4 regions of the Neobacillus sp. genome follow, and region 3 is predicted to be linked to each of the others. Evidence: a T-box and tRNA genes for the amino acid it is inferred to sense, from the RefSeq annotation. Region 3 holds a T-box; the other regions hold tRNA genes.

What was found. The T-box of region 3 lies ahead of argS (arginine--tRNA ligase). A T-box ahead of a tRNA ligase gene usually reads a tRNA of that ligase, here a tRNA-Arg.
Region 1: it encodes a tRNA-Arg, which carries the amino acid that the T-box ahead of argS (arginine--tRNA ligase) is inferred to sense. The anticodon was not compared.
Region 2: it encodes a tRNA-Arg, which carries the amino acid that the T-box ahead of argS (arginine--tRNA ligase) is inferred to sense. The anticodon was not compared.
Region 4: it encodes a tRNA-Arg, which carries the amino acid that the T-box ahead of argS (arginine--tRNA ligase) is inferred to sense. The anticodon was not compared.

The regions. Positions count from the first base shown of each region.
Region 1 is NZ_DALZYO010000011.1:57,377-65,470, forward strand. Features, by position in the region: gene clpX (ATP-dependent protease ATP-binding subunit ClpX) at 1-1,062, opposite strand, end outside; gene tig (trigger factor) at 1,502-2,779, opposite strand; gene RTR43_RS08320 (tetratricopeptide repeat protein) at 2,950-3,975, opposite strand; gene RTR43_RS08325 (hypothetical protein) at 3,941-4,126, opposite strand; tRNA gene RTR43_RS08330 (tRNA-Arg) at 4,266-4,342, opposite strand; gene RTR43_RS08335 (metallophosphoesterase family protein) at 4,448-4,966, opposite strand; gene RTR43_RS08340 (XTP/dITP diphosphatase) at 4,963-5,574, opposite strand; gene rph (ribonuclease PH) at 5,587-6,342, opposite strand; gene RTR43_RS08350 (GerMN domain-containing protein) at 6,477-7,529, opposite strand; gene racE (glutamate racemase) at 7,806-8,094, opposite strand, start outside.
Region 2 is NZ_DALZYO010000001.1:27,036-35,129, reverse strand. Features, by position in the region: gene RTR43_RS00185 (sugar-binding transcriptional regulator) at 1-771, opposite strand, end outside; gene RTR43_RS00180 (glutaredoxin family protein) at 921-1,172, opposite strand; gene rpoN (RNA polymerase factor sigma-54) at 1,188-2,510, opposite strand; tRNA gene RTR43_RS00170 (tRNA-Arg) at 2,645-2,716, opposite strand; gene clpP (ATP-dependent Clp endopeptidase proteolytic subunit ClpP) at 2,922-3,527, shown strand; gene RTR43_RS00160 (HPr family phosphocarrier protein) at 3,951-4,208, opposite strand; gene whiA (DNA-binding protein WhiA) at 4,328-5,278, opposite strand; gene RTR43_RS00150 (gluconeogenesis factor YvcK family protein) at 5,362-6,348, opposite strand; gene rapZ (RNase adapter RapZ) at 6,345-7,238, opposite strand; gene RTR43_RS00140 (8-oxo-dGTP diphosphatase) at 7,262-7,720, opposite strand.
Region 3 is NZ_DALZYO010000045.1:27,183-35,276, reverse strand. Features, by position in the region: gene RTR43_RS21800 (DUF4240 domain-containing protein) at 109-663, opposite strand; gene RTR43_RS21795 (SMI1/KNR4 family protein) at 904-1,854, opposite strand; gene RTR43_RS21790 (TetR/AcrR family transcriptional regulator) at 2,201-2,773, shown strand; gene RTR43_RS21785 (GNAT family N-acetyltransferase) at 2,975-3,526, opposite strand; gene RTR43_RS21780 (hypothetical protein) at 3,665-3,922, opposite strand; gene RTR43_RS21775 (alpha/beta-type small acid-soluble spore protein) at 4,027-4,281, opposite strand; T-box leader at 4,385-4,598, shown strand; gene argS (arginine--tRNA ligase) at 4,654-6,348, shown strand; gene RTR43_RS21765 (DinB family protein) at 6,421-6,888, shown strand; gene RTR43_RS21760 (MFS transporter) at 6,992-8,094, shown strand, end outside.
Region 4 is NZ_DALZYO010000023.1:49,129-57,222, reverse strand. Features, by position in the region: gene mutL (DNA mismatch repair endonuclease MutL) at 1-446, opposite strand, end outside; gene mutS (DNA mismatch repair protein MutS) at 467-3,067, opposite strand; gene RTR43_RS15070 (M6 family metalloprotease domain-containing protein) at 3,273-5,084, opposite strand; gene RTR43_RS15065 (YwaF family protein) at 5,402-6,145, shown strand; tRNA gene RTR43_RS15060 (tRNA-Arg) at 6,209-6,282, shown strand; gene gad (glutamate decarboxylase) at 6,777-8,094, shown strand, end outside.

The DNA of each region.
Region 1 (8,094 bases), on a different contig from region 3:
TTTAGCAATCTCCACAAGTGCACCATCTTCAAATTCCAGCTCAACATCGTCGATTTCAAGCATTTTTTGATATTGTTTAACAAGCGCATTTTTCGGCTTTGTTAAAATCTCAATCAATGCCACTTCATCTAACTGTTCAAGGCTAGCGATAACCGGAAGACGGCCGATAAATTCTGGAATTAATCCAAAACGAAGTAAGTCCTCAGGCAATACTTTTGAAAGAAGCTCTTTTTGTCCAATTTCTGGCTGTTTTAAATCAGAGCCAAAGCCAATTACTTTTTGGCCTAAGCGGCGCTTGATAATCGGCTCAATACCGTCAAATGCTCCACCACAGATAAATAAAATATTGGTTGTATCGATTTGAATAAACTCTTGATGGGGATGTTTCCGTCCGCCTTGAGGAGGAACACTAGCCACCGTACCTTCAAGAATTTTTAATAATGCCTGCTGCACACCTTCACCAGAAACATCTCTTGTAATCGAAGGATTTTCTGATTTACGGGCAATTTTATCAATTTCATCAATATAAATAATCCCTTTTTCTGCTTTTTCCACATCATAGTCAGCAGCTTGAATTAATTTTAATAAAATGTTTTCAACATCTTCCCCAACATAGCCTGCTTCAGTAAGGGAGGTAGCATCAGCAATCGCGAATGGTACATTCAAGATACGAGCCAATGTTTGCGCCAATAAAGTCTTACCACTACCAGTTGGTCCAATCATACAAATATTACTTTTTGAAAGCTCAACATCATCAATTTTACTGTTGGAATTGATGCGCTTGTAGTGATTATAAACCGCTACAGACAGTGATTTTTTTGCCTGGTCTTGGCCGATGACATATTCATTAAGAATTTCACAGATTTCCTTTGGCTTTGGAACGTCTTTAAATTCTACTTCTTCTTCCGTTCCAAGCTCTTCCTCAACGATTTCTGTGCAAAGCTCGATACATTCATCACATATATAAACACCCGGCCCGGCAACTAATTTACGAACTTGATCCTGTGTTTTGCCACAGAAGGAACATTTTAATTGTCCTTTTTCATCATTAAATTTAAACAAACCTTTCACCCCTTAAAACGTGTTAAAACTCCTAATTAAAGCTACGATTCACACAAACAAAATCCAAGTCTTTTTCTAACAATTCAATAGTATGTATTTTGCATTGTAACACATTAAGCCAATGGACTGGAAATAAAAAGCTTTACACATTATGTTTTACATTACTCATTTTTGGTTTGTGTAAGTCATTTTAAAAAAACTTATGTACTCATTAATCTTAACCATAATTTTTAAAAATAAATCTAAAACCTGTATGGAAATTATTTATTCGCTGTTGGTAGCTTGTTTTCCTGTCCATTGTTAAGAAAAACCTTAAGCGCCTTGCCCAGACGTTAGAGCTAGACATTAAAAAGGTTTCCCTTTACTTATTATAATATGTAATAGAAAAAATGTATAAAACAAGGCACGATCAAAAATCGTGCCTTGCATTATTTAAAAATTATTTCTTGTTTTCAACAAGAAAGTCTACTGCTTTTTTAAGAAGAAGATCTGCTTTAATGCCTTCTAAACCGCCAAGCGCTTGTTTAATGCTGTCAACAGTCATGTTGTACATACCAGCCATTTTTTCAAGCTCAACGTTAACTTCTTCGTCCGTTACTTCAAGGTTTTCAGCTTTTGCAATCGCTTCTAATGTTAAGTTCATTTTTACGCGATTTTGAGCTTCTTCCTTCATTTGTCCGCGAAGTGCATTTTCATCTTGACCAGAGAATTGGAAGTAAAGTTCAAGGTTCATACCTTGCATTTGCAGGCGTTGTTCGAATTCTTGAAGCATACGGTTAACTTCAGTATCAACCATCACTTCTGGAACTTCCACTTCAGCGTTTGCAGCAGCTGTTTCTACTACTGTATCACGTAGGTGGTGCTCAGCTTCATGCTTTTTGCTGTCTTCTAAACGAGTTTTGATTTTCTCTTTAAGAGCGTCTAATGTTTCGACTTCATCGTCAACATCTTTTGCAAACTCGTCATCTAATTCAGGAAGTTCTTTTCCTTTAATTTCATGAACCGTTACTTTGAAAACTGCTGGTTTACCAGCAAGCTCAGCAGCATGGTATTCTTCAGGGAATGTTACTTCCACATCTTTAGATTCGCCAGCAGCTACACCTACTAATTGCTCTTCAAAGCCTGGGATGAATGATCCTGAACCAAGTTCAAGGGTGTGGTTTTCAGCTTTTCCACCTTCGAACGCTTCACCATCAACAAAGCCTTCAAAGTCTAAAACAACAGTATCACCGTTTACGGCAGTGCCTTCTTCTTTAACTACAAGCTCAGCTTGACGCTCTTGAAGTGTCTTTAATTCGTTTGCAACGTCTTCGTCCGTAACAGTTGTATCGAGGTCTTCCACTTCTAAGCCTTTGTATTCGCCTAATTTCACTTCTGGCTTAACCTGAACAGTTGCTTTGAAGATAAGGTCTTTACCTTTTTCCATTTGCTCAATGTCGATATCTGGGCGGTCAATTGGCTCGATACCTGTTTCATCAATTGCACTTCCGTATGCTTCTGGAAGAAGAATATCTAATGCATCTTGATAAAGTGATTCTACACCGAAGCGCTTTTCAAACATTCCCCGAGGCATTTTTCCTTTACGGAAGCCTGGAACGCTTACTTGCTTTACAACTTTTTGGAATGCCGCTTCTAAACCTTTGCTAACTTGGTCAGCACTTACTTCAACTGTAAGGACACCGCGGTTTCCTTCTAACTTTTCCCATTTTGCTGTCATACCTTTTTCCCTCCAACAAATCTATTCTCATTTCATTCGTAACGAATTTAGAGTCGGAAAATGACTTGTCCACCAAGCACTATTTCCATTTTTTAAATGTAAAATATAGTTTTTTACACAATGCAACCCCTACATTATATCATAGGTTTGTTTTCTTTCAACAGCGAAGCCTATATATTAGGATAAGAAATTTTCTCTATTTCCTCGATTTTTACAATCGCCTGACCAATTTCTTTCGGGTGAACAGCATATTCACTTGCGATTTTACCGATTTTCGGATCTAATCCCATGTATTCTTGTGCAAGTAAGTGGAAGGCACCAGCCCAGGCAGCAGAACTTTCCGGCTCAAGCTCGAAAGGATAGCTGATAAAAAAAATCCGTTCTATCATTCCGACTGTATTTTCAAACAGGACTGGATTGTCACTTTCCAAACCGTCTGCTAATAATTCTTTTACCTTTATCATTCTTGGCTGCAATTTAACCTCTGGCAACTGCGTTGGAATCACCTTTTCTTCCATCGAAAATTTCCTGACTACTAATTCCCGCTCAATTTCTTGCTCTTGTAAAAGTGTTAGTAGCATCGTTTTGAGAAATGGATGCCCTCCATCTGCTTTCAAATATTCGGCAATTTCTTCGACATAGGGGCGGATATTTTTTTCAGCCAAACTAGCAACAAGCAGCATTTGATCATTTAGATTATCGATTTCAAAAAGATTTAACTGTTTAACAGTGCTTTCTTCCGGCACTGTTTCAGTTATGTCTTGTTGGCGATTCTCGGCCATCCTCCGGCTGAATTGTAGAATGGTAATGAAATGATCATGTTTTTCTGGAGGAATTTCTTTCTCATCTAATAAAACTTCAATGGTCGAGACGATTTCTTGATACTCATGCAGCTGAATCAGCACCGTTAAATATAAATCCACCATTTGAAAATAGTCGCCAATTCCTTTTAAAAGCATTTCATTTGCAAGTATTTTTGCTTTTTTAAAAGAAGCTACTTCAAAATAAGCAAATACAAGCCCGATTAATATATCGTCATTATCTGGGTCTAGTTCTTTTGCTTCTTCCAACAGATTTATGGCTTCGTTGAATTTTTTATTATCGAGGCTTTCTAAGCCTTTTGCTGTTAATCTCTTTTCAATTCCGGGAAAAAAGATGACATTATCTTTTCTCTTCGCTTGCTCCCGTTTCTTCATAAAAAAAACCGTCCTTCGGCTTGTCGTTGAAAAATAGTTTAGCATAAATAAAGGATAAAGAAAACTCGCCGATTGGCGAGCCCCTAAGGGCGAAGACAGAGGCGTAGTTCGTAGAAAAGCACAGCTTTTCAACTGCAATGGTTATGCTCACGAAGCTTTCCTTAGTGCACTTATGCCTGATAGAAAGTTATACTTTCCTATCGGTCAAAAAAAACTCACCCTGAAAGGCGAGATCAAAAAAACAAAAAAACCTCACTTTAAAAGTGAGGTTAATGGTTTAGTATGTAGTATGGCGTCCCAGGAGAGATTCGAACTCCCGACCGTACGCTTAGAAGGCGTATGCTCTATCCGGCTGAGCTACTGGGACATATTCAGTTATCAAAGACAAGATTTATTATATTATCCTAACATCTAAAAGTCAACAGGTTTTTGTTCATTTTTTTCAAGAAGAAAGGGGGGGATATTTCCCCCATCACTTTGGCAAAGTAAATTCACGGGCCAACTCTGCCATTTCCCGCCCGTTCATTTCAAACACAGACAGTTTTATTTTTTCCTCAAGCAAATCAAGAATCACATATGTTTTTTCCATGGGCTCTCGTGGCAGGCGGATGCTGCCGGGATTTAAAAATAAGGTACCATCAATTACTTCCGCACTCAAGATGTGAGAATGACCGAAGCAGACGATATCCGCATTCACTTCCTGCGCCTTATATTTTAGATTGATCAACGAAGTTTTCACAGAATAACGATGTCCATGGGTAATGAAGAACTTCCGTCCAGAAACCTCAGAAATCGTCTCTAAAGGATACCCGCCGCTGAAATCACAATTTCCCATTACAGTCAAATAACCTGAAATGGCTTTATCATCCGGAGTAAGCTGGGAATCACCGCAATGAATCATCATGTCCACTTCGTTTATATGCCTTTCCCTTATAACCTCGAGTTCCTTCGTCAATCCATGACTATCACTGACGATTAATACCTTGCTCATGACTGCCAAGATCTCTTTAAAATTGAATCAAGAACCACGTCAAGCTTCTTAAGCGCATTCGCACGATGGCTAATTTTGTGTTTCTCATCCGAAGATAGTTCAGCCATGGCGACACCTTGTTCCGGCACATAAAAGACTGGATCATAGCCAAACCCATTTGAACCTCTTCGCTCTTCAAGAATACGACCCTCACAGGTGCCTGACACCGTCATCGTTTCTTGCCCCGGGACAGCTACTGCCAGTGCACAGTAGAACCGCGCTGTTCTCTCCACCTCAGGAACGTCTTTCAATTCGGAAAGGACTTTATCCGTATTATTTTGATCATTTTTCGGCTCGCCTGCATAGCGTGCTGAATAAATGCCTGGCCTACCTTCAAGGGCATCAACTAATAGGCCGGAATCATCACCAATGACCATTTTGTTAAGTGCTTGGGAGATAGCCTCTGCTTTCAGAACGGCATTTTCCTCAAAGGTGGAACCTGATTCTTCTACATCTGGAATTTCTGGAAAATCAAGCAAGGTTCGAACCTCAATTCCCCTACTCGCAAAGATTTCCTCAAATTCTCTAGCTTTTCCTGGATTCTTTGTAGCAATAATAACTTCTTTCATACTAATCGCCTCTTATTTCTTTCGTCTACTTTCGATTTTTTTGGTTATTTCCGCACCAAGTGCTGCTTTTTGCTGTTCAAATAATTCCATAAGCCCTTCCTGGGCCGCATGTAACAGACCTTGAAGCTGATCATAGGAAAAAGTAGATTCCTCACCTGTTCCCTGCAGTTCAACAAACTCGCCATTACCCGTCATGACTACATTCATATCAACTTGAGCCTTCGAATCTTCAGCATAGTTTAAGTCTAAAACAGTTTGGTTATTTTGCAAAATCCCAACACTAGTTGCCGCTAAATAATCGATTATTGGGAACTTCGAAAATGACTTTTTCTCGGCTAATGAATTTAACGCTAGCGCCATTGCGACAAACGCACCAGTAATGGAGGCAGTCCGTGTTCCGCCATCAGCTTGGATAACATCACAATCAATCCAAACTGTTCTTTCGCCAATCGCACCAAGGTCGACAATTGCCCTAAGTGCACGGCCAATTAAACGCTGGATTTCCATTGTACGGCCGGTAACTTTTCCTTTCGAGGATTCGCGAATATTTCTTGTTTCTGTTGCTCTTGGCAACATCGAGTACTCGGCAGTAATCCAGCCCTTGCCTTCCCCTCTCATAAAAGGAGGAACTCTTTCTTCTATGCTGGCAGTACAAATCACCTTTGTATTACCTACAGAAATAAGGACAGAACCTTCTGGATGCATTAAATAATTCGTTTCAATATGTATGGGCCTTAGCTGTAAGGGCTCTCTTCCATCAACACGCACAAAACTTCCTCCTTCAATTACTGTTTATTTTTCAATTGGCATTAAGATTCTGAATCCTACTACCAAATAAAGAAGAGGTGGCCTTCAAGCCAACCTCATTCATTGTCTCTATATAGTATAACAAAAATTATTTTTTAAAAACTACCTGTATTGACTTTTTCAGGACGAGTTACCGGTTCCGATAGTTTTTTACCCTTATCATTCTTAATATCTGCTTTACCGTTAACTTGAACAGCGACTTTTTCAACACCTTTTTGCTCAGTTAATGACAGTACAAGTGCATCCAATAAGGACTGCGAAATTTCTTTATCCTCAAAGCTTCCAAAAATATTTTTATTAAAGTTCAAGGTAACCTTTCCATCCTCATATTTAGGTGCCTCAAGCAGCTTTACATCAGACATAAACTCAGAAACCAGGTTGGATTTTCCACTAGGACCCTTCACCAATTCATTGACAGCCGCAATAATATTATTCTTTTCATTGTTACTAACCCTGCGAGTAACAGGGACATAGTAATAGGAGCCCTCAGTGCCGCCAATGTAGTATACGGTTACAGGTTTTGTATTCGTAAGATCAACAACATCTGTTGTATCAAAATTAATACCGGAAGCCCTTGATTGATTTTCACTAATAGGGGTTCCATTGACTGGCATTTCAGTCAGTTCATGGCCATTCATTTTAAGCTTTACCGAATTAACATTATTAAATTGTGTCAGGGTCCAAGTAACCGATTGGAGAATTTTCATCTCATCCTTAGGCTCATAATTTTTAAATTCCTTTGAGAAATTAACAGTTGCAACCCCCTCTTTATTTATATCAACACTTAGCTCTGTGTCCTCAGGTAAGACTGCTCTAAAATCATTAGGAAGCATGTTTGTGACTGGGCCATTAGCTACTAAATATTTAAGTGCTTGTGTGGCAACTGAATTTGTTTTCGGCAGATTTAGTGTTTGTGGGACCACATAGCCATTTTTATCAAGGAGATAAAGTTCTGTTTTTACCGTGTTTTCAACTTTACCTTTATCTTTTGCAGCTGATTCCTTACTTGCATTTTTATCTCCAACAGTTACCGTTTTTGGCGGATCAATTTTCTTTTTTGTTTCCGTCCCAAACAAGCCGCAGCCAGATAGCAGTACTGTTGAAGAAAGCACAGTCACCCCAAGGATTTTTGCTTTATTTTTAGACACATAAATTCCCCCCTAAGACAGTTTGTACTATCATGTATACGAGCCTTGTAGAAAAATAGACCGTGTTAAGAAAGAAAAATAAAAGATAATATAAATTTTTTCATTTTAATGAAGGGCATTTTACAGGGCTCTTCTATGGGTTTCACTTTAGGGGACATCTATGGTTGTCACTTTGGGTGTCAGGCACCACTCGTGGACAAATGTACGCGTATGGTGGACACTCTCGTTTTGATAGGCACAAAAAGAGCCCCTGATTTTAAAGGGGGCTCCTGGTCGTTATAGTTTAATCATTTTTACATTGTTGATTGGGATCCCGAGCCACTGAGAGGCTATTTTGGCAAATATCCGCCGCGAACCCGTTGTGTAAAATTCATGCTCCGGCTCAATTTCACTTGTTTCAAGCAGGCCGTTATATTGTAGAATGGCACTTATCTCCCGTGCAGTTTCATCCCCTGAACTAATCACATTAACGGAATCACCCATTACATCCTTAATCAGGGGTTCTAGTAATGGATAATGGGTACAGCCCAAAATAAGCGTATCCAAATTTTGATTCAGCAGTGGT
Region 2 (8,094 bases), on a different contig from region 3:
GATTTCGGGGTTGGTTTTTCGCCGCTCAGCCATTGTGATAGCATCTCCAATTCCATGGAGAACCATGCTTGCTGATTTTATTAGCTTTAGAACCTCATGAATATCAGGCTCTCTAATCAGAGATTGATAAATTTCTGAACTGACCTGATCAGGAACGTAGAAAACGCGATGTTTAGAATCGGTGTTTTTCGCCATATTCGAGCAAATCGTGTTTGCTTGATTAGCAACATCTTCACCAACTCCGCCTCGTGCTGGAACAAAAAGTAACTCCTGCTGATTCAACTCTGGCGTTAATCTTTCTGCGACAGCAGCCATGGTCGAACCACCCGTAACAGCGATGATATTTTTCCCGCTTAGCAGCTTTTTCATGCAAATAGCACTAGCTTTGCCAAGTTCGCCTTTAACCATTGCTGATTCGTCGCTATCACCGGGTACTATAACGACTTTCTTAATGCCGAGCAGATGCTTCAATTCTAATTCCATCACATCAATACCCTTTAACTCGCGCATTAAGCCTTCCAAATCCTCAAGTAAATTTTTTCCTTCCGAGGTTAAAATCATCCCCAAATTATTACGGTAAATAAGGTTTTGCTCTTTGAGGAAGTCTACTTCACTACGAAGGATTCTTTCTGTAAATCCAAGACTAACAGCTAAACTCCTTCTTCCCACCGGCTGCATAAATCCTATGTACCTAAGGATGGAATATCTTTTTTGCAAGACTTGAAGGAGATCGGGTAATAATCTTTTTTGGATATCGATAAATGACTGCATGAATCGCAAGCTCCTTTATTCTGTGTAGTTGGCCGTAAAATGTCCACCATAGACATATTATGTCCCGCCTACTCTAAAAAAAATCACCCCTACTACAATTTTCATTGTAGCAGGAGTGAAAACCTATTTCAACCTATTTCAACCTAAATTTATCCGTTTTTTTCTTGTAAACGATTACTTATGTCAAATTTGTCAACAAAGCCAAATCCGACCTCTTCCCCGTCGATATGAACGACTGGAATCATTAATCCATAGTGTTCGGTTAATTCATCACTTGTTTCAATATCAATTTCTTCCAGTCGAAAATTCCAGTCTTCTTTCAGTTCCAGAAGTGTTGCTTTTGCTTTATCGCATAGCGGACAACGATTTCTGGTATATAACGTGATAATTGTTTGCGCCATTGTTCTGTTCCTTTCTCAGTTGAACCTTTTTCTTTTAGAAGAAGAGGGGATCCCCAACTGGTCGCGGTACTTAGCGATGGTCCTCCTTGAGACAACAATTCCCTGTTCCAACTTCAATTGTTCGACAATTTCTTGATCAGAAAGCGGTTTTTCTTTTTTCTCTTGGTCTATTAATTTTCTAATCGTATTCTTCACCTGTGTCGATGAGGTATTTTCATCCCCGGAGACCGTTTGGATGGTGCTAGTGAAAAATGATTTTAATAGAAAGGTCCCAATTGGGGTTTGCACGTATTTTTCCCGAACTGCTCGACTGACAGTCGATTCATGAACATCGAGTTCCGCGGCGACTTCCTTCATCGTCATCGGAACTAAATATTGCAAGCCTTTTTGAAAAAAGGATGTTTGTTTTTCAACGATTTTAGCAACAACCCTTGTTAATGTCTCTTTTCGCTGTTCAATACTTTTTATTATCCATTGATAATCCTGGAGCTTATCCTGTAAAAAGCTACTGACCTGTTGATCCTGGTCCTTGAATTTTTTATAATATTGCTCATTAAAGCTTATCCTTGGCAGGGCATCATCAAACATGCGAACCGTTAGACCGGCAGCCGACTGTTCCACGATGGCATCGGGAATAATATACGTCGTGGACTCTGTACGTAAGATGGCACAAGGCTTTGGATCAAGCAATTGTATTTCGTCAGATACATTTTGAATCTCTTTAAGTGATACCTGTAATTCCTTCGAAATTTGCTTCCATTTCTTTTCGGCAAACGGGATGAAATAGTTGGAAATTATGTTTTGGGCAAGCTCGTTTTCTGGATTTTTATAATAAATTTGCATTAACAGACACTCTTGAAGGTTCCTTGCACCGATTCCCGCAGGTTCAAGTGTTTGAATAACGGCAAGGCCCTCTTCTACCAATTCCTCTGATACCCGTAGTTTTTCAGCAATGTTGGCAAGATCGCCAAAAAAGTAACCGTTTTCATCAAGATTTTGAATAAGATGGCGGATAACCTTTAATTGCTCCGCCGATAGGTTTGCTATATTTAATTGCGAAATTAGATAATCTTCCAATGAAAATGGCTTATCGGCAATTTGCTCAATCCAGTCATTTTCCGCCTTGCGGTGCTTCCGTCGATTACGGTCAATGAGGGGATTCATCGGCTGAACATTCCCACTCTCAATCTGCATAAGGGGATTTTCGAGTGCCTTATTTTCTAAGAAATCAGCAAGTTCTTGGGCCGAATACTGCAATAAAGCAATCGCCTGTGATAACTCCTGCGTCATCGCCAATTTCAATGTTTGCTGCTGCCATAAACTCGCCTTCAAGTTCATTTGTCTCCCCCCTATGATCCTATTTTACATGAAAGAAGGGTTTTCGGGTAATGGAAATTGATATCTAGATTGTTTAGGAATAATATTAATAAATTAAAAACCCCCTGTTTACACAAAACAGGAGGCTTTCATGACGCGCTCGGAGGGAATCGAACCCCCATTTTAAGAACCGGAATCTTACGTGCTATCCGTTGCACCACGAGCGCAAATATTAGCGACTTACATATTATATGCCAGATTTGTTCACTTTGCAAGTGAAGAATAGGTTTTAAAGTTGGCTGGAATGGTTATGCTGAAATAGGGAAAGTTGTCGAACATTTAAAAGTTGAATTGTTTGACCTTAATTGACCATCAGTGTATGATAACAATACATATTATTTTTAACTTTCACACTCAGGAGGAGGAAGAAATATGAATTTGATTCCTACAGTTATTGAACAAACAAACCGCGGTGAACGTGCATATGACATTTATTCTCGTCTGTTAAAAGACCGGATTATTATGCTTGGCAGCGCTATTGATGATAATGTTGCCAACAGTATTGTAGCACAATTATTATTTTTAGAAGCGGAAAATCCCGAAAAAGACATTACACTTTACATCAACAGCCCAGGCGGAAGCATCACAGCCGGAATGGCGATTTACGATACCATGCAATATATTAAAGCAAATGTATCAACCGTTTGTATCGGAATGGCTGCATCAATGGGTGCCTTCCTACTTGCCGCAGGGGAAAAAGGAAAGCGATTTGCGCTACCTAATGCCGAAGTCATGATTCACCAACCACTTGGTGGTGCTCAAGGCCAAGCAACAGAAATTGAAATTGCTGCAAAGCGGATCTTGTTCCTTCGTGAAAAGTTGAATGGAATTTTATCAGATCGCACTGGCCAGCCACTTGAAGTGATTCAAAAGGATACCGATCGTGATAACTTCATGACTGCTGAAAAAGCAAAAGAATACGGCCTTATTGACAGCATCATCACTCGTAAACCTAATGAAACCACAGATAAAAAGTAATGATTACAGCAATCGGCTTCCGGGCCGGTTGCTTTTTTCTTTTCTGTGGAAAAGGGGCGGAGCGCCGCAAAAATGAATCACTTTAACCAGTTAAAGTGAAATACCCATTTCACTAGACGAAAGATGTGAAGTCTAGCTCTGCTCTCACCGCCTTTATTAGGTGACTACGGCTTGTTCTCTAAATTTATTTCCATGATAGGGTTGGGAGTTGAGGCTCATGATAGTTTTTTAGCGGTAGATTTACAGGATTACCTCCCCTATTTTGGGGGATTGGCCTATTTTTTCACTTTATTGGCTCATTTTTCGTATGTTATGGCTGTTTTACCATTTATTACAAAAAAAATAAACACTCCTTGACCGATGCCTCTGTTCATCCACACAAAAAAAGGGTTTGCCCTCAAATTTGAGCCAAACCCTTCCTAATTAATGATCTTTTTGAATAAAGTCAGATAAAGCGTTGATAGCTCTATCCTCATCATCACCGTCTGCGATAATATTAATCACGATTCCTGAGCCGACTGCAAGGCTCATTAATCCCATTATACTTTTTGCATTTACCTTTTTGCCATCTTTCTCTAGAAAAATATCAGCTGAAAAGCGGTTCGCTTCCTGCACAAAAAGTGCGGCTGGCCGGGCTTGAAGGCCCGTTTTCAATTTTACTTCTACCTGTTTCTCCAACATTACACATTTCCTCCCTATGTTTTAATTCTATATTCTTAAAACAAATTCATCATTTCACAAAGTTAACTCCACGCGACCCTAATAAAGGGCTATACTTTGGGGAGTCATTGCCGCTTCCGCTAATTCCTCGGGGCTATTTCCCCGGCACGTAGCTTCTCCGCAATCTCATCAATCTTTCGCAAGCGATGATTAATGCCTGATTTACTAATGGCACCACCAGAAACCATTTCACCAAGTTCTTTTAAAGTAACATCCGGATATTGCACCCGAAGTTCGGCAATTTCCCTTAACTTATCAGGTAAAATTTGCAGACCGACCGTCGAATCAATCAACCGGATATTTTCAACCTGTCTGATAGAAGCGCCGATGGTTTTATTCAGATTGGCGGTTTCACAGTTTACCAAGCGGTTAACTGAGTTCCGCATGTCCCGAACAATCCGGACATCTTCAAAACGGAGCAGGGCATTATGAGCACCGACAATATTTAAAAATTCGGTAATTTTCTCGGCTTCTTTTAAATAAGTAATGAAGCCTTTTTTACGCTCAAGTGTTTTGCTATTAAGACCAAATGTATTCATTAATTCGCATAAAGAATCATTATGTTCTTTATAGAGCGAAGAAATTTCCAGATGATAAGAGGATGTTTCCGGATTATTGACGGATCCTCCTGCTAGAAAAGCACCGCGTAAATAAGAACGCTTACAACATTTCTTCTTTACAAGGTCCTGCGAAATATCGTGAATGAAGGTAAATCCCTCACCAAGGATTTTCGTGTCCTCAAGAATTTCCTTGGCCGCCTGAGATAAACGGACAATATAGACGTTGTTTTTTTTAAGGCGCATTTTTTTTCGGACAAGCAGCTCTACCTGTATCTCATAGCTCTTCTTCAATAATGTATATATTCTTCTCGCTATTGCTGCATTTTCCGTTTGAATATCTACGACTAACTTACGGTTTGAAAAGGAAAGGGAACCGTTCATGCGGATTAAAGCCGAAAGCTCTGCTTGAATGCAGCATGTTTTCACTTCCAAGTTGGTTAATTCCTTTTTCGTTTCCGAAGCGAAAGACATCCCCTCACCCCTTTATAAAAACCCACTATTTGTTTTTTCTAAAGACACTATCAAAATAACGTTTATTAACTGCACACTACTATCTACGCTTCATACCGCTTTTTGGTTTCATCTAACAGTATATTATATAAAATTTTCGCCACTTTTTTTGGGTCATGCCGAAGGGCACCATTTTCCTGATAGGCAATATCTGCATGAACTACCTCAAGTCCTTGCTTATAAAGCTGTGGTAAATCGTATATCACTGGGTCGGCCAACTCTTCATTATAGCGAAGCTGAATATGCTGTGGAATTTCTTCGTTATTCACAAGAATCGTATTGATAAACGTACAGTTCATATGATCATAAATGGCCTTCACATGATCGCTCGCGGTATAGCCGTGCGTTTCCCCAGCCTGTGTCATCAAATTACAAATGTACACCTTTTTTGCTTGCGAGTGGCACACTTCATCCCCTAAACGCGGAACAAGCAAATTTGGCAGAATACTTGTATACAAGCTTCCGGGGCCAATAATGATTAAATCCGCCTGACGAATCGCTTGAATCGACTCTGGCAAGGGGTGAATTGTACTTTTTGACGTTAAAAAAACTCTTTTAATTTTTTTCCCCGAATAAGGAATTTTCGATTCCCCAGAAACAATCGCACCGTCCTCCATTTCAGCATGCAGAACGACACTTTGATTAGCGGCTGGTAACACCTTTCCACGGACATTCAAAATCTTGCTCATTTCTTGAATGGCGTGAACAAAGTTTCCGGTGATGGAGGTCATCGCAGCCAGGATTAAATTACCCAGCGAATGTCCAGAAAGTTCATTTGACGTTTTAAAACGATGCTGAAACATTTCCTCAACCAACGGTTCCACATCTGACAGTGATGCTAACACATTGCGAATATCACCAGGAGGAGGAATGTGCAGGTCATCGCGTAAGCGTCCAGAGCTGCCCCCGTCATCCGCGACTGTCACAATAGCGGTAATATCAACAGGATACTGTTTCAATCCTCGCAATAACACAGGTAATCCTGTTCCTCCACCAATGACGACAATACGAGGCTGTCCTAACTCTCTCATGTAGTTTTATCCTTTCTCCTCTCAATGTCACGGTGGGATACACATGTATTATAATCATTTTGGAAAAATCGTCCTAGATATTCAGCTAAAGCAACAGAGCGGTGCTGCCCACCTGTACATCCAATCGCAATCACCAGCTGTGCTTTCCCTTCCCTTTTATAATGAGGAAGCATGAAGCTTAGCAAATCTGTTACTTTTTCCAAAAATTTATGTGTTTCGTTCCATTTTAAAACATAGCTGGAGACCTCTTCATCCAGTCCTGTTTTTGGCCGCATATGTTCAATATAATGCGGATTCGGCAAAAAGCGCACATCAAAAACAAGATCCGCATCGATGGGAAGCCCATGTTTAAAGCCAAAGGACATGACATTGACAGTAAAGCTTATTTGTTTATTCGCGGTAAATTCCGTTAATATTTTCTCGCGCAATTCACGTGGTTTCATCTGGGAAGTGTTATAAATTAATTGGGCCCTGCCCTTTAATTCCTCCAGCAGCTCCCGCTCAAGTGTGATACCCTCTAGAGGCAGCCCTGACTTGGCTAGCGGATGGGACCGCCTTGTTTCCTTATATCTACGGACTAATGTTGAATCATCCGCATCTAAAAATAATATCTGCGGCGTCACCCATGAAGTTTCCGCCAGTTCATCTAATCCCTTAAATAAATGGTCAAAAAACTCCCGACCGCGTAGATCCATAACCAAAGCAACTTTATTCATTTTATTCCCAGATTCCTTCATAAGTTCAAGAAATTTCGGGAGCAGCGTCGGCGGCAAATTATCGACACAGAAGAATCCTAAATCTTCAAAGCTTTGAATGGCTACCGTTTTTCCAGCCCCAGACATACCGGTAATAATCACCATCTGGGTTTCACTTATCGCACCGGTACTCACTTCAATTCCCCCTATTATATGAATTAACTCGGATCTAATCGGTAACTGATTAGTTGAAAATCTTTTGTATAGGTAAAAGTACCGTAAATAATCCCTTTTCCATGAATCATGTAATCAATGATATGATAATCACCGCCAGCCATTGGCAGACTATTTATCTGTTCAATCGGATGCCATGCCAGCTTTCCTTCTTCAGATTCAACTAAATCAATCCCATCTGAATCCGTTGCCATAAAGGTAAACATCATCCACTCGGAAAGAAGCTCGTCGCCTTCCATCATAATCATCGTAAATATTCCTTTTAGTTGTGGGTTTTTTAGATAGATACCCGTCTCTTCACGGTATTCCCTGATGCAGGAATCCCGTACCGATTCGCCCGGCTCCATTTTTCCACCTGGAGCCACCCACCAGCCCCGACGCGGTTTTTGCAGCAACAACATTTGATTATTTCTTATCAATGCACAATTAGTGACCCGCTGCACAACACTCACCCTCTTTAAAAAGCATAATGCCTTGGTATTAAACTAGAATGACAAAACCCCAGTCTAACAACTAATTTATTCTATCCATTATACTATTTTTAAGATATAGTCACAATGAATACAAAATTGATATTTCTGTTAAAATTTTTTCCTTTGTAGCTTGGTTAGCTTCCATTCTTCCATGGATATGGAAACCTTACTGATTGGCTAGCGTTTAAGTCGAAAAGACACATTGATCCGTTGCTTTTATTACGTTTGTATTTAGCCCAAAAAAAATGGCACAAGCTGCTGGGCTTGTGCACCATAAGGTATATATTTTAAAGGGGGTCAATTTACTTAATCATACCCTATCTTTATTTCACTTTTGTTACAGA
Region 3 (8,094 bases):
TCCAACCTTGAAATAGACGCAATCATTTTTAAAAAATCGCGTCCGTTTGTTGAAGAGTAGATTCTAATTTCTTTTGTAAGGATAACTATTTAATTCAGTTGTTTTCTTTTAACCTAGTGGTTCTTCTCCAAATCTTTCCCATAGAACAGGAAATAGAGTTTCCAAATCATCTTCTTCCCAATCAAATTCTATGTCAGTTACTGATTTTAGCCCCTTCTTGTCAAGAGCTTCTAATAACTCATTATGTATATCGTCATCCCATTCAATATCACCCGTCTTTAAAAGCGTATAGGCATCTACTCCAACCGAAAGCAATTCTTCATTTTGAGGGAAGCCTTCATCATCAAGGTTATCTTCATTTATGTATTCTGCTAAAAATTCGGGGTCTTTCAATACCTTGTTATATATTTCTTCTCCCTGTCCAATCAGCCATCCTCTAAAATAGTCAAAAGCATCGTCAGAACAGCCACCCATCAGAACAAATGCCGCTCCCCATAAACGAGATTGGTAACTAGTGTTCATTAATTCTTGAAATAAAAATTCAAAGTCTAATACCTCTTCTAATCCCTTTTGAGCTAATTTCTCTGTTAACCATTCCGCTTGATCAAATTTTCTGGACTTTTCAATTAATCTCCAAAATTCCTTCTTTTCCAATAGATACACCCTTTTCTAAATTAGTTATGAGAGTTATTCAATTTTATCTAACAGAATTCCTTTAATAATAAATTTTTTATAAAAAAATCGCCTTTTTCAAAAGCGTCCTTTAGTTAATAATTTTCCGTATCTAATTTAGGCAAAGCGCAATTGTTTAGGGATACGACTTTTGAAAAAACGGCTCAGTTTTAAGCAACAGACAATCACCTAAGAAAGAAGAAAGAGCAATCTTCTTTTAACTTTAAATATTTATTCATCCTCATCGCTTTCCAAAAAATCAATCATAACAGAAACAAATTCACCAGACGCATCCTGTTTGATATAAACTTGGTATAAGCCATCGCCATATCCTGACATCGCTACCGCACCACCGGGGACGATACCACTTTGCTGTTCAGAAGCAACTGCATCGCAGCATGCAACATAATATTTGGATACATCGTCATCTATCTCAATATCATAAACATTTTCTACTTCATCAATTATTTTTTCATCATCATCAAAGAAAGCGAAATCAAAAATCCCAGCTTGGGCTGAATCGACCGCGAGCAACTGATCGATTGGGACCCATACCCCTTCGGGCTCCGTATTTCCCCAAAAGACTACAAGTTGATGGACAACCTCTTCCTCATTATAAGAAACAGTAGCTGACCAATCCCCTAGTTTAGCTGGCTTTAAAAGAACCTGCAAATCTTCAGTATTTTCTTCGTCGTAACCATAGCAAGGATCGCTTATAATAAGCTTGCCACTCGTCACTTGGAATGTCCCTAGGGAGATTGTTTCATTTTTATATTTAGCAACCTCACGTTCGATAAATTCTTTCAATGATAAGACTACACTCCTAGCCCGGGTTGTTTCATGATCCCAGACATATACTTGACTTTGCATGAACTTTTTTCTAACACGAAAGCATAGTTTATCTCCTGTTCCGTTCTCACCGATCGCTATTAAATCATTTGATAAAGCTTCTTCTCTTTGTTCTAGGTTTTGTCTTACGATATCGTCCCACGTATGTTTTGGATTTAGGCTATCCTTAATCGGATAGAGAATCCAATCGCCAATCTCAGGGTTATTTATCAACATAAAAAGTTCTTTATATTCTTCTGGAAACAGTGCACCTAACTTCTCTTCTGCTGCTTTTATATGTATTTCATCCACTCCCGGTTTTCTTGTTGGGAGCAACTCTATTAGATTTTTCATGATTGACCTACCTTTATTAAAATTATTGGAGAATTATTCGATTTGTAACGTCACTTCTTCACAATCTTCTCAGTATATTTTAACATAAATTTACCAATTTCGTTGTTGAGTGTTATTCAAGAATATGGCCCTTTAATGGAATATGGTATGGCTAGAATTTATTAAACATCTGTATTGTAAATTTAACGATTTTTTTGTAATTAAACAACTTTATTGTCACTCAACAGTATACATATATGTTCAAACACTTTAGAGAAAAATTTGAAACGAAATACAGGCTATGCTATAGTAAAATTATAAGTAATTGACCGAAAAACTAAATTAGTCAAAAAGGAGGGTAGTTTGCATGGCACCCGACAGAAGAAAGATGATTGTTGAAGCGGCGACAAAATCCTTTTCATTATTTGGCTATAAAGCAACGACAATGGATCAGGTTGCAAAGCTTGCCAATGTAGGAAAAGGAACGATTTATACTTTTTTTAAAAATAAAGAAGAATTATTTGAAGAGATTATTTCCACGTTAGTGAAAGAAATGATTGTAGAAGCAGAGGCAGCCATCCAGCCGGATTTACCGGTTACGGAAAATGTTCATCGGGCCCTATATCGCTTATTAGAATTTCGTTCCCAACATCAGCTCATGATTAAGCTGGTTCAAGAGGAAGCGGAGATGGGAACATTAGCGGTTTCAGAAATGCTCCAGCATATGGAAAATGAGATCGTTGCTTACTTGAAGCAAAAAATTGAATTAGCAATTGCAAAGGGAGCCATCCCACCTGCTAACACCGAAATGACAAGTTATCTCCTTTTAAAAATGTATATCGCTCTTGTTTCCGATTGGGAGAGAAATCATGCACCGTTAAGCTCGGAGCAAATCGCCGAAATTATGAAGGTGTTTTTATTGCAAGGGCTTCCGAGGTAATGGTTTTTAGTTGAAAATGAATGATTGTATAAAAGCTATGAAGAAATGTACAAAACCTTTTGAAAAAGTGTACAAAACCTTTTGAAAAAAGTGTACAAAAGCCCATAGAAAATGTGCAAAACACCTTTGAATATATACAAAACTCATAAAAAATTCAAAAAAAACAGACTTGTGTTATTAGCTACACAAGTCTGTTTGCGTTTATTTTTGCATTTCTAGCCATTCATCACGAAGAATCCCCATAATCACACGGTCGTATTTCTTCCCATCGCGAAGAACAGCGTCTCTCATCTGTCCTTCTACCTTAAAACCAACCTTTTCATAAGCTTTAATCGCTTGAAGGTTATAGGAGATAACGTCTAGACCGACGCGATTCAGGTTCAATTCATAAAAAGCATAGCGAAGCATTAAGTTTAAGGCATCGGTTCCATAGCCCTTGCCACGATATTCCGGATTGCCAATTCCAACCGCCAGCAAACATGCCTGATTGTTCCATTCCATACCGTGAAGAGCGACAAAGCCAATTAGCCTGTCATCCTCAATCGTACGCAGTCTGAACTCGAAATTACTCGAACCGTGGCTTTTAGCAGAGTCATGCTCTCTTAAGGCATCAACCGACTTTGGTACAGCAAAATCGGTATCAACGTTTCGCAAATAATCACTATTTTCTTGCCACTTGGCCATTTCCGCTGCATCTGAATCTCTTGGAGCGGTTAATTTGACCAGTTTTCCTGTAAATAAATCATGGATCATCATCATTAGTTCCCCCTACTATTTATTGGGGGCAGTCAGCGCATCTTTCAGGCTATCCTGGGCCCCCGGTTTTACCAGCGATTTCGGATTCCTGCAATGAGCGATAGCATTGGCACATCTCCTCGAATTTAAAGTAACTTAATTATAAGACTTTGTTGAAGATTCAGCAATCTTCATTTTACCTTTACTACTGACGGTATACTCTTCCATTAAGCACAAAAAGGTTCCAAACAGGAAAAGAACCACGGAAGCGGCCGTTATTCCGATTCCAAGCCCTAAAAGAATAGCGTAACCGCTTGCAAAAGGGCTGAATAAAAGAAAAATTAGTCCAAATCCACCTCCAAAGAAGGCTGCCGTTTTAAAGGGTTGTAAATTCTTTAAGTGTTCTTCTTGCATTCCCTCAACTCCTTTATTACTGAATATTCTACCAATTGTCACAAAATTGTCAAACTTTTTCGAAATAAAAGAAGGGGTCTAATAAGGTTTTAGACCCCAAAAAATTATTGTCTTTTAGTAAGGTTTTCCTGTGCCATTTTGACAAGCTCACGGACCATGCTGCCGCCTAGTCTGCCGCCAACCTTTCCGGCCTGTTCAGATGTAAGCTGACCGTTATAGCCTTTTTTTAAGGGAACACCCATTTCTTGGGCTGCTTCAAATTTCGCCTCTTCTGGGCTCCTGGCATGGGCGACTTTTGCTTTCAACGCATCTAAACCATTTCTTGCTTCTGGAACAAGTATTTTATTTTTTCTGGCCATTAAAATCCCTCCTTTACTGTTAGGATTACCAGAGCAAAAAAAATCATCAATGAGGACTAGATAAATCCTAATCTTTCCAGTATAATAACTGGTAATCAAGTTGGGAAAATCAATGAAAAAGAGAGTAATTATCTAGGATGTTTTAGCGAATCAGGGGTGGTGCAAGCCTGATACGGATCAGATAATGAAGCGCACTTTTGAGATGCCTGCCTGAAACTAGTAGGGTAAGTCGGAGAATGCTCCGTTACAAAGGGAAAGCAGGTTCTTTTTGAACAATTAGAGTGGTACCGCGGGATATTCAAACTCTCGTCTCTTTTTATAGAGACGGGAGTTTTTTGTATTTATATATAGAAAATAAGGAGGTCATTTTAAATGAATTTTAAGAAGGAGCTTGCAACTGTTCTTTTTGAACTGCTTAGAAAAGAAATATCATTGACTGAACTGGAACTTATGATTGAAAAACCGAAAATTGCTTCACGCGGTGATTTAGCCTTTCCATGTTTTACATTAGCAAAGTTAAAAAGAAAGTCACCTAATTTGATTGCGCTAGAACTAGGTGAAAAGATTCAATCCCCAACTTTTGAAAAAATTGAAGTGGTGGGGGCGTACCTTAATATATTTTTAAATAAAAAGGAAGTTTCAGAAAAAATTGTCGGCGAAATTATAAAGAAAAAATCCCTTTTCGGATCACAAGAATTAGAGGGCGGAGGCAATGTCACAATTGACATGTCATCACCAAATATCGCCAAGCCTTTCTCGATGGGGCATTTGCGCTCAACTGTTATCGGAAACGCGTTAGCTTTTATTGTGGAGAAATGCGGATATGAACCAATTAAAATTAACCATCTAGGCGACTGGGGTACGCAGTTTGGAAAGTTAATTACAGCCTATAAATTATGGGGCGATGCTGAAAAGGTAAAACAAAACCCTATCAAGGAGCTATTAGCCTTATATATTAAATTCCATGAAGTAGCGCAAATGGACCCGTCACTTGAAGACCAAGGGCGCAGCTGGTTTAAAAAACTTGAAGATGGCGATGTGGAAGCATTACAGCTTTGGCAATGGTTCCGTGACGAATCCCTAAAGGAATTTTCAAGAATTTACGACTTGATGAACGTGCAATTTGATTCCTATGCCGGCGAAGCATTTTACAATGATAAAATGGATCGGGTCGTCAAGCTTCTTGAGGAGAAACAACTCCTGATTGAATCTGATCAGGCACAGGTGGTAGAGTTGACCGACGAACAATTGCCACCATGCCTGATTAAAAAGTCAGACGGCGCAACACTTTATGCGACCCGCGATTTAGCAGCTGCCCTCTATCGTAAGGAAAACTACAAGTTTGTAAAATCCTTATATGTTGTGGGCCATGAGCAAAGCCTTCACTTCAAACAGCTAATCGCTGTGCTAAAAAAGATGGGTTATACCTGGGCTGAGAAAATGGTTCATGTTCCGTTTGGGATGATGTTAAAGGATGGCAAGAAAATGTCGACGCGTAAAGGTAAGGTAGTTTTACTCGAAGAAGTGTTAACAGAGTCGATTGCGATGGCACGCCACAATATTGAAGAAAAAAATCCAAACCTGGCAAACAAAGACGGAGTGGCCAAACAAGTGGGTGTCGGAGCGGTAATTTTCCACGACTTAAAGAACAATCGCATGAACGACATCGATTTTTCCTTAGAGGAAATGCTGCGCTTTGAAGGCGAAACAGGCCCATACGTTCAGTATACATTTGCCCGGGCATGTTCTATTTTACGAAAAGGAAATTGGCAGACTGATGTACCTCCTGCAGCATATCTTGCTGCTTGGGAAAAGGAGTGGAAAGTAACAAGCTTGCTTATGGAATTCCCAAATGCGATTAAACGGGCATGTGAAAACCTTGACCCGTCACAGGTGGCCAAATATGTGGTTGACCTTGCACAAGCATTCAATAAATATTATGCGGAAGTTAAAGTTCTTGAAGAAAATGAGGAGCAGTCAGCACGTTTAGCCCTTGTTTACAGTGTAACCGTCGTCCTAAAAGAGGGCTTGCGATTATTGGGAATCGAAGCACCCGAAGAAATGTAAGTTTGTTTAGTTTCATAATTGGCTTAATATGGTATAAACTATAGCTAGGCAAATCAAAGGGGGTTAAAAGAAATGAGTGAATTATTATTTAAAAGCTTTGAGGTAACGAGGGGATATTTCGTGAAAAACGTGGAAATGCTGGATGAAGGTCTAGTGGACGTGCAGCCTGAAGGTTTTAACAATACGATTCACTGGCATGTTGGCCACATATTAACCGTCGCAGAGCAATTTATGTTTGGTTTCCCAAAAAAATCGACTAACTTACCAGCAAACTATATCGAGTTATTTGCAACAGGAACTAAGCCGGCTGATTGGCATGGTGATGTTCCATCGGTACAGGAATTGACGGCACAGTTAAAAGAGCAAATCAAGAGAATCAAAGAAATTCCAGAGGGAAGTTTTAACGAAAGGCTGAAAAGTCCATTCCTAGGGCTAGAAACCTTTGGCGAACTTGCCAACTTTGCGATTTTCCATGAATCCCTTCATTTAGGACAAATGCAGGCCATGAAACGCGTCATTGAAGCAGCTAATGCAAAATAATTTTTTGTGAAAGGTCGTTTCTACTAGTCGTAGAAACGATTTTTCATTGTCTGAAAAGAAATCATAAATTCTTAATAAAAAAGAGAGGAAGACTTCATCTTATATGGAAAAACAGTTGAGGAAAGAGAAAATATGGACAAAAGACTTTGTTCTTATTTGTTTAGCTAATTTCTTTATCTTTCTTGGATTTCAAATGACGCTACCAACCATTCCTCTGTTTGTGGAAGATTTAGGAGGAAATGATCAATTGATCGGATTTGTGGTAGGGATCTTTACCTTTTCATCCTTACTACTTCGACCGTATGCGGGAAAGTCACTTGAAACAAAAGGAAGAGGCTTTGTTTATTTCATTGGTTTAGCCATTTTTGTCCTTTCAGTCGGATCCTTTGGGTTTTTAACCAGCATCGTTTTCTTATTTGTGATGCGCGTCGTTCAAGGGGTTGGCTGGGGGTTTTCCACTACGGCATCAGGAACGATTGCCACTGACTTAATCCCTGCTTCTAGAAGAGGAGAAGGAATGGGTTATTACGGGCTATCAGGAAATCTGGCACTAGCATTTGGCCCATCTTTGGGGCTGATTTTAACCGGCATCATATCGTTTAAACAATTTTTCCTTATCTGTGCAGGATTAGGACTGATGGCTCTTTTGTTGTCATCTAGAATATCGTACAAAAAGGTCGAGCAAAAGCCGGCAAGGGCAAAGGCTAAACTTGATCTTTACGAAAAAGGTGCTTTGAAGCCTTCGATGCTGATGTTTTTTATCACAGTAACCTTTGGCGGGATTGCTGCCTTTCTCCCATTATATACGGCTGAAAAACATATTGCCGGGATTCAATTGTATTTTTTGCTCTACGCAATTGCACTGATGGTCACAAGGGCATTTGCAGGACAGCTTTATGATCGAAAAGGACATCAAGCCGTCTTTATTCCGGGAACATTGTTAATATTAACGGCAATGATTTTGTTATCGTGGCTCCCTAATAGCACAATTCTATTTGTAGCGGCTGTTTTATATGGTCTAGGCTTTGGAACGGTACAGCCAGCCCTGCAGGCATGGTCTATTGAAAAAGTCCCAAACAATCGAAGAGGCATGGCGAATGCCACTTTCTATTCTTTTTTCGATTTAGGTGTCGGCATAGGGGCGATGGTGTTTGGTCAGATTGGCCACCTTCTTGGCTACAGCAGCATTTATAGTACCTCAGCTGT
Region 4 (8,094 bases), on a different contig from region 3:
AAATCTGTAATCATAATATCGGTGCCACGTCGACTCGAAGCTTTTTCAAACGTTTCGATTTTCCCACCCTCGATGACAACCCGGTTTCCGGCACCTTCTCCGGTTGACGTTTTCATCTCAAGTCTGGAAACAGAAGCGATACTAGGCAGTGCTTCTCCACGGAACCCAAGGGTTCTAATGCGGAACAAATCATTTTCATCTTTGATTTTACTGGTGGCGTGGCGTTGAAAGGCGATTAACACGTCCTCTTCGTCAATACCATATCCATTATCCGTAATTCGAATTTTCGCAAGACCGGCTTCCTCTACCTCAATTTCAATCACGGTACTGCCAGCATCAATCGCATTTTCAACAAGCTCTTTGACTACAGAGGCGGGGCGTTCAACAACCTCTCCCGCCGCTATTTTGTTGGATAGGGCATCATCTAATTGAATGATCTTCCCCATGTTGGTCGCCTCCTAATCCATCAGCCCTTTAACTTTTTCTGCAGCTCGTACAACATGTTAATGGCTTGAAGTGGTGTTACATCTAATAAATCTAATTCTTTTATTTTTTCTAACACGCGTTTTTCCTTAGAAGTTGGTTCGTGTTTTTTCGATTCTTTAGGTTCATCAAAAAATGACAGCTGCGCAGGTTGTTCTATAATTTGTTCTACGATTGCTTTTGTTTTAATTGGAATAGTTTGCTTGTCTTGCTGCTCAAGGGCTGTTAATATCTCATTCGCGCGGCTTATTAATTCCGCAGGCAGTTCTGCCAGCTGTGCGACATGTATGCCGTAGCTCTTATCAGCAGGTCCTTCTTTAATTTTATGAAGGAAGACCACCTTACCATTATGTTCAATGGCACTGACATGAATGTTTTTTAATTTTGAAAGTCCTTCCTCTAAAACGGTCAGTTCATGATAATGGGTGGAGAATAATGTTTTCGCACCAATCCGCTTATGAATATATTCAATCATCGCCTGGGCAAGGGCCATTCCGTCGTAGGTTGAGGTTCCACGGCCGATTTCATCGAACAAGATTAAGCTATTTTGTGTTGCATTGGTAATCGCATTCTTTGCTTCAAGCATTTCGACCATGAACGTACTTTGACCTGAGATCAAATCATCGGCAGCTCCAATCCGTGTAAACACCTGGTCAAAAATTGGCAGCGTTGCCTCAGATGCCGGGACATAGCAGCCGATCTGTGCCAAAATGGCGGTCAAGGCAATTTGGCGCATGTACGTACTCTTACCAGACATATTCGGACCAGTTATCAACAAGACTTCACGGTCGCTGTCCATATAACAGTCGTTCGGCACATATTCCTGAGCATTTAACACTTTTTCCACAACTGGGTGCCGGCTATCTTTTACTGCTACCCGACGATCTGTAGAAAATTGCGGCTTTACATAGCGCCTATCTTCACTGACTTTGGCAAAACATTGCAGGACATCGAGCTCACTGACGATTTTTGCTAAAGCTTGTAAACGGGGAATCTGTTCCTTCACTGTCTCGCGGATTTCGGTAAATAACTCATATTCAAGTTCACCACATTTTTCTTCCGCTTGTAAAATTAACGCTTCTTTTTCTTTTAATGCTGGTGTAATAAAGCGTTCCGCATTCGTTAACGTTTGCTTACGCTCATATTGCCCTTCTTCTAATAGATGCAAATTTGCTCTTGTCACTTCAATATAGTAGCCAAAAACGCGGTTATAGCCAACCTTCAACGACTTAATCCCGGTTTTATCCCGCTCTTCCCGTTCAAGTTGGGCAATCCAGGTTTTTCCGTTTCGACTTGCATCTCGATATTGATCCAACTGTGCATGATAACCGTCGCGAATCATATTTCCTTCTTTTAAGGAAAGCGGTGGATTTTCAACAATCGCCTGCTCTAATAAATCCGTGACTTCTTCACATGGATCAAGCTGCTCAGCTATTTGATTCACCTGTTCATCCTGCATATTTTGCAGGATTTGTTTTACTAATGGTACCTGCATTAAGGATCGTTTTAATTGTACCAAATCGCGGGCATTAACATTGCCAAAGGCAACACGCCCTGCTAAACGCTCTAAATCATAAACTTCCTTTAATTTTTCCCGAAGCTCTTGGCGTTCAAAATAATGATTCAATAGGACATCAACGATGGTTTGACGGTGCTCAATTTCAGTTTGATTAATCAACGGCCGGTCAATCCAGTGCTTTAACATCCTTCCGCCCATGGCCGTCATTGTCTCATCAAGCAGCCATAATAAGGAGCCTTTTTTCCCTTTTGAGCGAATGGTCTCCGTTAATTCAAGATTGCGTTTTGAATAATAATCAATTTTCATATATTGATGAATTTGATAAGTAGTGACAGGCTGAAGATGGTCAAGACTTCTTTTCTGCGAACGGTATAAATAGTTAAATAGCCTTGCCACAGTTTGCTTCAATTTATCTTGATTTAAATTCTCTAGCAGATGGGAATAATTCAAATCTAGCGAACTATTATCTTCAAACGAAATCGCCAGCACATCGCGTTCACGCATCTTCTTTTGCAGTTCTCCATCAAAATTGCTGGGCAAGACGACCTCTTTAGCACTCAAAACCGCTAGTTCATTCAAAACGTCATCAAAATTATTCGAGAGCAAGGTAACCTTGCTTTCACCTGTTGAAATATCGTTGTAGGCAATACCATATGTTTGATCATCAAAGGCGGTAATCGAGGCAATATAGTTGTTTTCTTTATCCGTTAATCCTTTTCCATCCATCACCGTACCTGGCGTGATTAACTGGACTACCTCCCGTTTAACCATTCCTTTTGTTTGTTTTGCGTCTTCCATTTGCTCACAAATCGCAACTTTATAGCCTTTTGAAATAAGCTGTTCAATATAGTTAGCGGCTGCATGGTATGGTACACCACACATCGGAATTCGTTCATCACTGCCACCTTCTCGGCTTGTTAATGTTATCTCCAATTCCTGTGATGCCTTAATCGCATCGTCAAAAAACATTTCATAAAAATCACCTAGGCGAAAAAATAAAAAGGCATCTTGATAATCTGCCTTAACGGTTAAATATTGCTGTATCATCGGCGTATAAGCAGCCATAATGACCTCCACGGTTATATTCATTTCGAGTATCTTCGACAAACTATTATAACACAAAATGAGCGTGTCAGGCACTCGTCGATTATTCTCCAAATTAAAGGGATATCCCAGTATAAATAGAGAATTGACAATCTACAGTTTGAGTAATCAAAAAAATAAAGGTGCAGAAGAATTCTTCTCCTGCACCTTTACAATCAACATCTTATCATTTATTAAAAATTACATTTAATTTAACAGTACCATTTGCTTCTTCAACAATATTAGTTATTTGAATGCCTGTTTCAGTGCCCTTTTTCGACCATTTGTATAATGAGGTTGTGTTTGGACCCACATTCCCTTTAGGACTTATAGAGGTTACTTTGTATTTACCAGGGAATACATCGCCTGAATCTCCATCATTCAAATAGTGCTCCAAATCAAAGGAACCATCTGCTTGAACAACACTTACCGCATAATGCCGCTCTCCATTGGCAGGATTTACTGGCAACTGTGCTAAACCAAGATGGTTTAAATCCCAGTTTTGCGCTTCATTTGGTCTCCAGAAATTACGTGAGAGAATATCCTCCACCACATGATAGACGACTAATCCATGTAATTTGTTACCATCTAAGTTGTATTCTAATCCAGCATCAAAACCAGTTTGCTGGCGATTCTCTAATAAGAAGTATTCACGACCGTCCGAGCCAGGAACATTAACCTTATAAATATCGGGCTGCTGTTCTACTGGACGAAGAGTTAGTTGTTGATTTTTATTCACTTCAATCGCCTTAGCAAAGCCAAGATATGTTTTTGACCATGCATCTGGATGGACTGGTGAATTTCCTGAGTAATAACGGTTATTCATGTCACGACCGTATGAACCACCAGCCATTAAACTATACATTCCCACTCCTTCCGAATCATAACCATAATCATATAAATCTGGCAGCCCTAGAACATGACCAAATTCATGTGCAAAAACCCCAACGCTAGGTGGAGATGGTTCTCTACCATTATAATCCGGTCCCACAACATCAGGATTTGATATTTTTAAATATCCTGTAATATCCTGCCCCACCTCTGGAACGATATTATACGTATCCACCGCTACACCATTAACCACTGTGTGCTCTAATGTTGACTCATCAGGCTCCACCCCAGTTTGATAATATTGTCCGAAATAGCTTGCACTTGTAATATCCCATTTATGTGACCATATTAGGCTTGGGTCCAAGCTAAATTCTGCACCCGTTCCACGATGGATGATTAGTAGATTAGGTACAATTTTGTCAATGGTTTGCCCGTCCTTTATAAATGATGTGGCATCAGCACCATGCAGCCAGAAATCACCTGGTTGTGCTGGAACGGCATATTGGGAGAAGTCTACATCCTTTGATGCTAGATTAATAGCATCTTTTACCAACTCCCCAATATGTGCATCTCCATTTTGATTATGGTACCCTTTGTTCTGACCTAAATAATAGTCATAGGAATGCGGCAAGGTATACCATCCTGCAACATCAATATCCATACTGAATTTTCCATAGCTAACTTCTTTATAGAAATTCTTCATTGTGCGATTGGTAGAAGCTTTCTTTCCATTGAAAGTTGCTAGATGTTTAAACATATCCAATCTATAAGGATTAAACATATCTCCATTTATAAGATCATCAAATTGATTAATTGGGATTGGGTCATATTTAACACCTGGAACAGCACTTTTTCCATCTGCAGCTAAAGGAAAATCCACCACAATGGCAATCCCTTTTGTCTTCAAATCCTCCACTCTTTTGGGCTGTAACCTCTCAGTTTCTTGTGGCTTACTATACGATTTACCATTATAGCCGTGTAGTTCTTTTCCTTTAATCGTGCCGCCTTTCTTTAAAACATCTTTTGAGAGATTAGGATCAACTTTTTGATAGTCTGGAAGCTTGGGTGTAAATTCCTTTTTCGTGACTGGAGTTGATTTCGCAAATGCTGGAACAATAGAGAAAAATACCATTGCTAATACAAGTCCAAGTGAAAAAATTTTTTTCATTACATTTCCCCCTTTAACAGTTTGGTAAATAGTAATAGTGCTAATACACTACCAAATATTATTATAATTTCATATGCCGGAATATTATGTCGATTATCCTTGTTAGTAAATTACTTTTTTTGCCATACTTTGTTGAAGGGAAGTGTCTAATGATAGACAATTAGTTTTATTTCTTAACAGAATTAAAATTTTCTATTTAAAAATTACTTCATATTGTAATAACAATAAATTTCATTAAAGGAGTAAAAGCTATTTCATCGAATATACTTTACTAAATGTTTGAATAAAAGAATTAATAACATAAATGGGGTGGTTAAATGGTAGAGTGGTTTGGACACAGTAACAAAAACTATGATTTTCAGATGTTTTCCCTAAGTCACTTTGTTGTTATTTCCATCTTCATTTTAGTTTCAATCTTGATATTTTTGTTTAGAGGTAAGCTGAAAGCAGAAGAATGGAGATATGCTGAAATCGGGGTAGCAATTTCGTTGATTATAATGGAAACAACTTATCATTTATGGATGTTACAAAATGGTAGTTGGCATATTAGTCATGCCATACCTTTGGAATTGTGCAGCATCAGCTTGATTTTAACAGTGATATTATTACTGACAAGGAAAAAATTAATTTATGAGATTCTATTATTTACTGCATTACTAGGCGCATCTCAGGCGTTATTCACCCCATTATTACGTTATGACTTCCCTCATTTTCGGTTCTTTCATTTCTTTTATACTCATTTAATGATCATCTGGGTGCCGCTCTATTTTACTTGGGCAAAGGGATACAGGCCAACCATCTGGTCCGTATTAAAATTGTTTATCTTTTTGAATGTTCTAATGCCGGTTATTATGTTTATTAATAAGCTGGTGGGCGGAAATTATATGTTCTTAAGTCACAAGCCAAGGAGCGCAAGTTTATTGGATGTTCTCGGCCCCTACCCCTGGTATATTTTATCGTTAGAAGGTTTATTAATTTCATTAAGTTTAATCGTTTGGTTGATTTTCCGCGAAAAAGCTGGGAAAAAAGCAGAAATGACCAGAAATCTGCCGATTCAATAAAATCAACTTTTTATTGACCTTTTCCGATTAACTCATTATAATAAATAACGTTCCTATTTTTGTGTCTCAGTAGCTCAGTAGGATAGAGCAACAGTTTCCTAAACTGTAGGTCGGAGGTTCGAATCCTCTCTGGGACGTCTAAAAACCCTTGCATAGCAAGGGTTTTTCTATTTTATCTGTTATAGTTATACTTTTACTTATTAAATAGCCAATTTACCACCATATGAGACAAAAACCTATTGTCAAAGAAATTATTTTGCTTTTATATGTAATGCTTATTAATCATTCCTGGTGATAATCCAATAAAAATAATTCCCCGTAAGGAGTCTTTCTATCTTTTCTTCAAATAAGCACCCGTTCGTAATATTAGGTTAGCCAGATTTCTGGTTGACCTTTTTTATATGGTCTTATCATATAGGTAGTCGGGGGAAAACGTCGCACGCGTGGTATTAGATCCCGTTAGCCAAACTGTTCACCCCCTACTTGTATAAACATGTTTCAGAATGTTTAGGACTATGATCCCGGTTATTAAGCTTTCATCTATAAACATTTCACTGCGTTATGAATATTTTATGGCATTTATTCACAAAACAACATAAGAAGTCTAATTACGTGAAGGAGTTGATCGTGTATGCCACAATGGCACCCTCGCCGCGAGCAAGTCACACAAAGGATGTTACCTCCCGAATTTTCTGTAAATCCTCTATTCTCCCGCAAAGGAGAAGAGGCCGTTCCACGTTTTCGGATGCGTGAACAAGGCATGTTGCCAGAAACTGCGTATCAAATTGTCCACGATGAAATTGCTCTAGATGGCAATGCACGTCTAAACCTTGCAACATTCGTTACCACTTGGATGGAACCCAGTGCAGATCTCTTATATGCCAAATCAGTCGAAAAGAACATGATTGATAAGGACGAATACCCGCAGACAGCGGCAATAGAGGAACGGTGTGTTCGAATTCTAGCCGATCTATGGCATGCGCCCTCCCCGCAAAATACGATAGGTGTTTCGACAACGGGATCGTCGGAAGCGTGTATGCTCGGTGGTCTTGCGTTAAAGCGGCGCTGGCAAAACGCGCGTAAGAAACAAGGGAAGCCGATTGACCGGCCAAATATCGTATTTAGTTCCGCTGTTCAGGTCGTTTGGGAAAAATTCGCGAACTATTGGGACGTGGAGCCGCGTTATGTGAATATTACCCCGAATCATCCTTATCTGGATCCAGAGGGTGTACTCGCTGTCGTAGATGAAAATACAATCGGTGTGGTGCCGGTTCTTGGGGTAACCTACACAGGACTTTACGAACCGGTCGCCGCTATTGCGAGAGCATTGGACGAGTTTCAGGCAAAAACGGATCTTGATATTCCGATACATGTAGATGCTGCTTCAGGAGGATTTATAGCACCGTTCCTTCAGCCGGACTTAGTCTGGGATTTTCAGTTGACCAGGGTGAAATCCATCAATGTTTCCGGACATAAATATGGATTAGTTTACCCAGGGCTGGGATGGGTCATTTGGCGTGAGGCTGAGGATCTCCCTGAGGATCTCATCTTTCGGGTTTCCTATTTAGGTGGGAACATGCCAACCTTTGCCCTGAATTTCTCTCGTCCTGGAGCACAAGTACTCCTGCAATATTATAACTATTTGCGTTTAGGCAAAGAAGGGTACTATGAGGTGCAAAAGGCGTCTCAGGCAGTGGCGCAATTCCTTAGCAAAGCGATTCATGACATGGGACCTTTTGAACTATTTACTGACGGCTCGGATATTCCGGTATTATCATGGCGACTGAAAGAAGGCTACACATCAAACTGGAATCTTTACGACTTGTCCCGCCAATTGCGTACATTTGGCTGGCAAGTGCCGGCTTATCCTTTACCCCCGGACATGGAAGATGTCACAATTATGCGCGTTGTGGTTCGAAATGGATTCTCCATGGACTTGGCTCACTTGT